Hoeflea sp. 108: one gene and its partner. The protein of the gene in region 1 interacts with the protein of each later gene in a pairwise test. Links are inferred from orthologs where the notes say so. Each region holds a gene or a part of one and is shown on either strand. Other genes may lie near its edges. The genes, in order: gyrB and gyrA.

Region 1 (3,349 bases):
TCTCGGCCGGCCTGCGTGCCGTGCAGTCGGAAAAGATGCTTTTGACGACGCTGAAGATCATGCCGATCCCCGAGGCGATCGCGATCCCGGCCTTTGCCCAGCACCTCGACGAGGGCGGCGAATTCAAGGCCAACGACCTGGTCAAGGACAGCGCCAGGACGATGCTGGACGAGCTGCACCGCTGGAGCGAAGCGCTGAAGCCGCTGCGCGCCGCCTGATACGCCCTTGCCGCCCCGGTGCATCATCGGGGCGGCAACCGGCCACCCGGAAGACCTTGCCTGCCGTGTCGGTGACGGCATCGTTTTCACGGCCCGCAATCATTGCCCGCACGGTGATCGCGACTGGCCCGCAGGGAGCCCATTATCCCCGCCCAAAAGCCCGGTAAAACTTGGAAAAACCACACTTAACCCCTATATCTTGGGGACCAACGGGCGTGCGATTCGGGGCCGATTTTGCCGCGTCCTCCTGCGGCAGTCAGACGAAAGATTTTCATGAGCGACCAGTCCGAGAACCTTCCCGGCGCCGAGGCCGAATACGGCGCAGATTCCATCAAGGTTTTGAAGGGCTTGGATGCCGTCCGCAAGCGTCCTGGCATGTATATCGGCGACACCGACGACGGCTCGGGCCTGCACCACATGGTCTATGAGGTCGTCGACAACGCCATCGACGAGGCGCTGGCCGGCCACGCCACGCTGGTGACGGTGTCGCTCAATCCGGATGGCTCGGTGACCGTGACCGACAACGGCCGCGGCATTCCGACCGACATCCACCCCTCGGAAGGCGTTTCCGCCGCCGAGGTGATCATGACGCAGCTGCATGCCGGCGGTAAGTTCGACCAGAACTCCTACAAGGTTTCGGGCGGTCTGCACGGCGTCGGCGTGTCCGTCGTCAACGCGCTGTCCGTGTGGCTGAAGCTCAGGATTCGCCGCAAGGGCGAGATCCACGAGATGACCTTCAACCACGGCAATGCGGTCGCGCCGCTGAAGGTGGTCGGCGAGGCCGGCGACGAGACCGGCACGGAAGTGACCTTCCTGCCGTCGTCCGAGACCTTCACCATGGTGGATTTCGACTACGGCACGCTGGAACACCGCCTGCGCGAGCTGGCCTTCCTGAACTCGGGCGTGCGCATCGTTTTGTCCGACAAGCGCCATGCCGACGTGAAGGTGCAGGAGCTGCTTTATGACGGCGGCCTGATCGAATTCGTGAAATATCTCGACCGCGCCAAGAAGCCGCTGATCGACAAGCCAATTGCCATCAAGGCGGAGCGCGACGGCATCACGGTCGAAGTGGCGATGTGGTGGAACGAAAGCTACCACGAGAACGTGCTGGCCTTCACCAACAACATCCCCCAGCGCGACGGCGGTACCCATCTCGCCGGCTTCCGCGGCGCGCTGACGCGCCAGGTGACGGGCTATGCCGAAACCTCCGGCACCTCCAAGAAGGAGAAGGTTTCGATCATCGCCGACGACACCCGCGAGGGCCTGACGGCGGTGCTCTCGGTCAAGGTTCCCGATCCGAAATTCTCGTCGCAGACCAAGGACAAGCTGGTGTCCTCGGAAGTCCGCCCGGTGGTGGAGAGCCTGGTCAACGAGGCGCTCGGCACCTGGCTCGAAGAACATCCGGCGGAAGCCAAGACGCTGATCGCCAAGGTAGTGGAAGCCGCAGCCGCGCGCGAGGCGGCACGCAAGGCACGCGAACTCACCCGCCGCAAGGGTGTGCTCGACATCACCTCCCTGCCCGGCAAGCTTGCCGACTGCCAGGAACGCGACCCGGCCAAGTCCGAAATCTTCATCGTCGAGGGTGACTCCGCCGGCGGCTCGGCCAAGAGCGGGCGCTCGCGCCAGAACCAGGCGATCCTGCCCTTGCGCGGCAAGATCCTGAACGTCGAGCGCGCCCGCTTCGACCGCATGCTGTCGTCCGACATGATCGGCACGCTGATCACGGCGCTAGGCACGTCGATCGGCAAGGACGAGTTCAACGCCGACAAGCTGCGCTATCACAAGATCATCATCATGACCGACGCCGACGTCGACGGCGCCCACATCCGCACCCTGCTGTTGACGTTCTTCTTCCGCCAGATGCCGGAGCTGATCGAGCGCGGGCACCTCTATATCGCCCAGCCGCCGCTCTACAAAGTGACGCGCGGAAAGAGCTCGCAATACCTCAAGGACGAGACCGCGTTCGAGGACTATCTGGTCGATGTCGGCCTAGACGAAGCCACGCTGACGCTTGCCTCCGGCGAAGTGCGCAGCGGCCAGGATCTTCGGGCGGCGGTGACCGACGCGCTCGGCGTGCGCACGCTGATCGACGGTCTGCACACGCGCTATTCGCGCCCGGTGGTCGAGCAGGCGGCAATCGCCGGCGCGCTCAACCCCGACATCTTCAGCGACCTCGGCCGCGCCAAGGCGATGGCCGAAACGATCGCCCAGCGCCTCGACCTGATCTCCGAGGACATCGAGCGCGGCTGGACCGGCCATATCTCGACCGACAATGACGGTTCCGGCGGCTATGTGTTCGAACGCACGCTGCGCAGCGTCAAGGAAAGCGTCCATCTCGACATGGCGCTGATCAACTCGGCCGACGCACGCGCGCTCGACCGGTTTGCCGGCCGTCTCACCGAACTCTACGCCCAGCCGCCCTTGCTGCGCCGCAAGGAAAATTCGGAGACCCTGGCAGGGCCGCTGGCGCTCTTGAACGCAGTGTTTGCTTCAGGCCGCAAGGGCCTGACCATGCAGCGCTACAAGGGTCTGGGCGAGATGAACGCCGAGCAGTTGTGGGAAACCACGCTCGACCCGAACGTGCGCTCGCTGCTGAAGGTACAGGTGACCGACGCGACTGACGCCGACTCGCTGTTTGCCCGCCTGATGGGCGACGAGGTCGAGCCGCGACGCGACTTCATCCAGGAAAATGCGCTGAGCGTGGCGAACCTGGACGTCTGATCGCAGCAAACTGAACATCTGATCTTTCGCCCCTTTCGCTCAGCGGAGGGGGCGATTGTGTTTCTGAGGTCTGGTGAGACACGGGGCGCGAGATCGTGTGCGCTCGAAATCAACGGCTCGCGCTTGGGTTCTCTCAGGTTGCAATCCGACCAATTGCCCTAACAATATCCAAGCAAATGCTTATGCCTCTAGAATGGCAAGCATAGCTTCTTGCTCATCACCGTCGACGGTCCCGTCAATTATGTCTCCAATCTGGTCAAATCGCCCGATGATTTGCACGATCAATTCTTCGTCGACCGCATCGTAGTCGATGTCAATTGGGTACGCCGCACCGCTGGTATTCCCCGATACGTAACCACGCCGAACAAATGAAGCCCATCGCTGGACATCATCGGCACCAAAACGACCAC
Region 2 (3,677 bases), 1.9 Mb from region 1 along the record:
AAAACCTTGAGGATGGCGGCGCCGGCAATGGCGAACAGGGCGAGCACGGCGAAGGCAATGACGCTGGCGCGGATTGACACCTGAACGCGCTGCTCGCGGTTCATGCCGCGTGTCACCGCCAGGAAGAGCGGCGCCAGACCCGGGGGGTCGATGGTCACGAGGATTGTCACGAAGGCATTGAAAACAGTGTCGAAAAGCGTCATTCGGCACCTCCCCGTCGCACGCAGGCTAACCCGGCCGCAGTTGCCGCGCCAGTGCCAAAATCGGTCATGCAGCGGCCATTTTTGCCGGTTTTGCCAGCTTCCCCAACGGCATCTCGTGGCAACCGGGCACAATGGCGGCGAGAATATGACGGACATGTCGCCGCAATGTTGGAAGCCTAAGCTATCCATTTGAAATGACGTGCAAAATCAGCGTTGGAAAAGCGCCGCCGAAGTTGGTCTTCACGGGCGCGATCCTATATAAGGGGTAAATGATTCCCAACATGCGTGATCAAAGTTGACCGACCAGAAATCACCGCGTGGACCTGACGGTCCCTCCGGCATCGAGCCAATTTCCATCATCGAGGAGATGCAGCGCTCCTACCTCGATTACGCCATGAGCGTGATCGTGAGCCGTGCGCTGCCCGACGTGCGCGACGGCATGAAGCCGGTGCATCGGCGCATCCTCTACGCTTCGCATGAGAGCGGTTACCACTGGAACCGCAAATATGTGAAGTCGGCGCGCCCCGTTGCCGACGTGATGGGTAAATACCATCCGCACGGCGACGCCTCGATCTATGATGCGTTGGTGCGCATGGCCCAGGACTGGTCGATGAGCGTCACGCTCATCGACGGGCAGGGCAATTTCGGCTCGATCGACGGCGATCCGCCTGCAGCGATGCGCTACACCGAAGCGCGCCTGACCAAGGTCGCCCACGAACTGCTCGAGGACATCGACAAGGATACGGTCGATTTCCAGGACACCTACGACGCTTCGGGGCAGGAACCGCGCGTGCTGCCGGCACGCTTCCCGGCGCTGCTGGTCAATGGTGCCGGCGGCATCGCCGTCGGCATGGCGACCAACATCCCGCCGCACAATCTGGTCGAGGTCTGCAACGGCGCCATCGCCGTCATGGAGAACCCTGGTATCGACCTGCCCGACCTGATGGAGATCATCCCCGGTCCGGATTTCCCGACCGGTGGCCTGATCCTTGGCCGCTCGGGCATCTACAATGCCTATTCGACCGGGCGTGGCTCTGTCGTCATGCGCGGCAAGGTCAATATCGAACAGAGCCGCGGCGACCGCGAAGCGATCATCATCACCGAAGTTCCCTATCAGGTGAACAAGGCCTCGATGATCGAGAAGATGGCCGAACTGGTGCGCGACAAGCGCATCGAGGGCATTTCCGACATCCGCGACGAGTCCGACCGTCAGGGTTATCGCGTCGTCATCGAGCTCAAGCGCGATGCCAATGCCGAGGTGATCCTCAACCAGCTCTATCGTTTCACACCGCTGCAGACGTCGTTCGGCGCCAACATGGTGGCGCTCAATGGCGGCAAGCCGGAGGTGCTGACGCTGCTCGACATGCTGAAGGCGTTTGTCGCCTTCCGCGAAGAGGTGATCAGCCGCCGCACCAAGTTCCTGCTCAAGAAGGTGCGCGACCGCGCGCATATCTTGGTCGGCTTGGCCATTGCGGTTGCCAACATCGACGAGGTCATCAAGCTGATCCGCACCGCGCCCGATCCGCAGACGGCGCGCGACCAGCTGATGACGCGCCGCTGGCCGGCGTCCGACGTCGAGTCGCTGATCCGGTTGATCGACGATCCGCGCCATCGCATCAACGATGACGGCACCTACAACCTGTCGGAAGAGCAGGCCCGGGCCATCCTGGAACTGCGCCTGCAGCGCCTGACGGCACTGGGTCGCGACGAAATCGCCGACGAACTCAACAAGATTGGCGCCGAGATATCAGACTATCTCGACATTCTGTCGTCGCGGGCCCGCATCCAGCAGATCGTCAAGGACGAGCTGGTCGTCGTGCGCGACGAGTTCGGCGTGCCGCGTCGTACCGAGATCACCGATGCCGGCTCCGACATGGAAGACGAGGACCTTATCCCGCGCGAGGACATGGTCGTCACGGTCAGCCATTCCGGCTACATCAAGCGCGTGCCGCTTTCGCTCTACCGGGCGCAGCGTCGCGGCGGCAAGGGCCGCTCGGGCATGTCGACCAAGGACGAGGATTTCGTCACCCGGCTGTTCGTGGTCAACACGCACACGCCGGTGCTGTTCTTCTCGTCGCGCGGCATCGTCTACAAGGAAAAGGTCTGGCGCCTGCCGATCGGCAATCCGCAGTCGCGCGGCAAGGCCTTGATCAACCTGCTGCCGCTCGAACAGGGCGAACGCATCACCACGATCATGCCGCTGCCGGAGGACGAGGCCAGCTGGGCCGAGCTTGACGTGATGTTCGCCACCACGCGCGGCACCGTGCGCCGCAACAAGCTCAGCGACTTCGTTCAGGTCAACCGCAACGGCAAGATCGCCATGAAACTGGAGGAGGAAGGCGACGAGATCCTCGGCGTTGAGACCTGCACCGACAATGACGACGTGCTTCTGACCGCCGATTCCGGCCAGTGCATCCGCTTCCGCGTCGACGACGTGCGTGTGTTCCAGAGCCGCAATTCGGTCGGCGTGCGCGGCATCAGCATGGCGGACGGCGACCGCGTCATCTCGATGGCGATCATCGAGCATGTCGAGGCAAGCCCGGCCGAACGTGCGGCCTACCTCAAGCAGGCGGTGGCCGAGCGCAAGATGTCAGGTGCCGAAGAGGACGATATCGCGCTGACGAACGAGGATGTGGGCGAGACGACTGACCTCTCCGCTGAGCGTTATGAAGAGCTCAAGGCGCATGAGCAGATGGTCCTGACTGTCAGCGAATATGGTTATGGCAAGCGTTCGTCGTCCTACGACTTCCGCCTGACCAACCGCGGCGGCAAGGGTATCCGCGCCACCGACGTTTCGAAGGTGGGCGAGATCGGCAAGCTGATCGCGACCTTCCCTGTCGGCGGCGACGACCAGATCATGCTGGTGTCGGATGGCGGCCAGGTGATCCGCGTGCCGGTCGACGGCATCCGCGTCGCCAGCCGCGCCACCAAGGGCGTGACCATCTTCAATACCGCTGAAGGCGAGAAGGTGGTTTCGGTCGAGCGCATCTCCGAGCCGCAGGGCGAGGAAGAGGGCGACGAGGCGCCTAACGGCGAAGATCCGGTCAACGAGGAAGGCTGATATGCTGATCCAGCGCCGTTAACAGTGCTGGGTCAAGTGTTTGAGCCGGTTTGTTGAAGAGAAAAGAGCGGCGCCTATGAGGCGCCGCTTTTGCCTGGAGGGGCAGAAATCGGTCAGCGCGGAAGGCGCTGGTTGCGCCAGCCCGGCAGCTGCACGCGGGCCGTCTGCACCTTGGTGCGGACGCGGTGCGCCTCCTGGTGGAGCGCGAAAGCGGTGGCGACAAGCATGGCCAGAGTCATGGCCGCGGCGAGCATATAGATCATCATGGCGCTGTTCTCCTGCTTGAAACAACGGACGAACCGCTATTTGGTTTCATCTATCGTAGAGATGATTTATTCACGTCCGCTTGAACCGATCCTGAGATTGCCGTTCATCCCGCATTCATTTTGTAAACCAAGCGTACGGCGGCGTTG

What was found.
Region 2: the proteins of gyrB (region 1) and gyrA interact in binary tests that used the Escherichia coli proteins (3 or more experiments, as listed by UniProt). The link is inferred for Hoeflea sp. 108 from one-to-one orthologs.

The regions. Positions count from the first base shown.
Region 1 is NZ_KB890024.1:565,653-569,001, reverse strand. What follows is about bases 185-3,215. They hold gyrB (DNA topoisomerase (ATP-hydrolyzing) subunit B), read left to right. Parts: upstream 185-491; coding sequence 492-2,939; downstream 2,940-3,215. Other genes in these bases: B015_RS33190 (hypothetical protein), read left to right, coding at 3,150-3,215; B015_RS0102740 (NADPH-dependent FMN reductase), read left to right, coding at 185-218. Outside these bases: more of B015_RS0102740, read left to right, coding at 1-184; more of B015_RS33190, read left to right, coding at 3,216-3,311. UniProt on the Escherichia coli protein: DNA gyrase negatively supercoils closed circular double-stranded DNA in an ATP-dependent manner to maintain chromosomes in an underwound state.
Region 2 is NZ_KB890024.1:2,510,634-2,514,310, reverse strand. The notes cover bases 106-3,464. They hold gyrA (DNA gyrase subunit A), read left to right. Parts: upstream 106-498; coding sequence 499-3,264; downstream 3,265-3,464. Other genes in these bases: B015_RS33550 (hypothetical protein), read right to left, coding at 3,378-3,464; B015_RS0112360 (MarC family protein), read right to left, coding at 106-203. In the rest of the region: more of B015_RS0112360, read right to left, coding at 1-105; more of B015_RS33550, read right to left, coding at 3,465-3,530. UniProt on the Escherichia coli protein: A type II topoisomerase that negatively supercoils closed circular double-stranded (ds) DNA in an ATP-dependent manner to maintain chromosomes in an underwound state.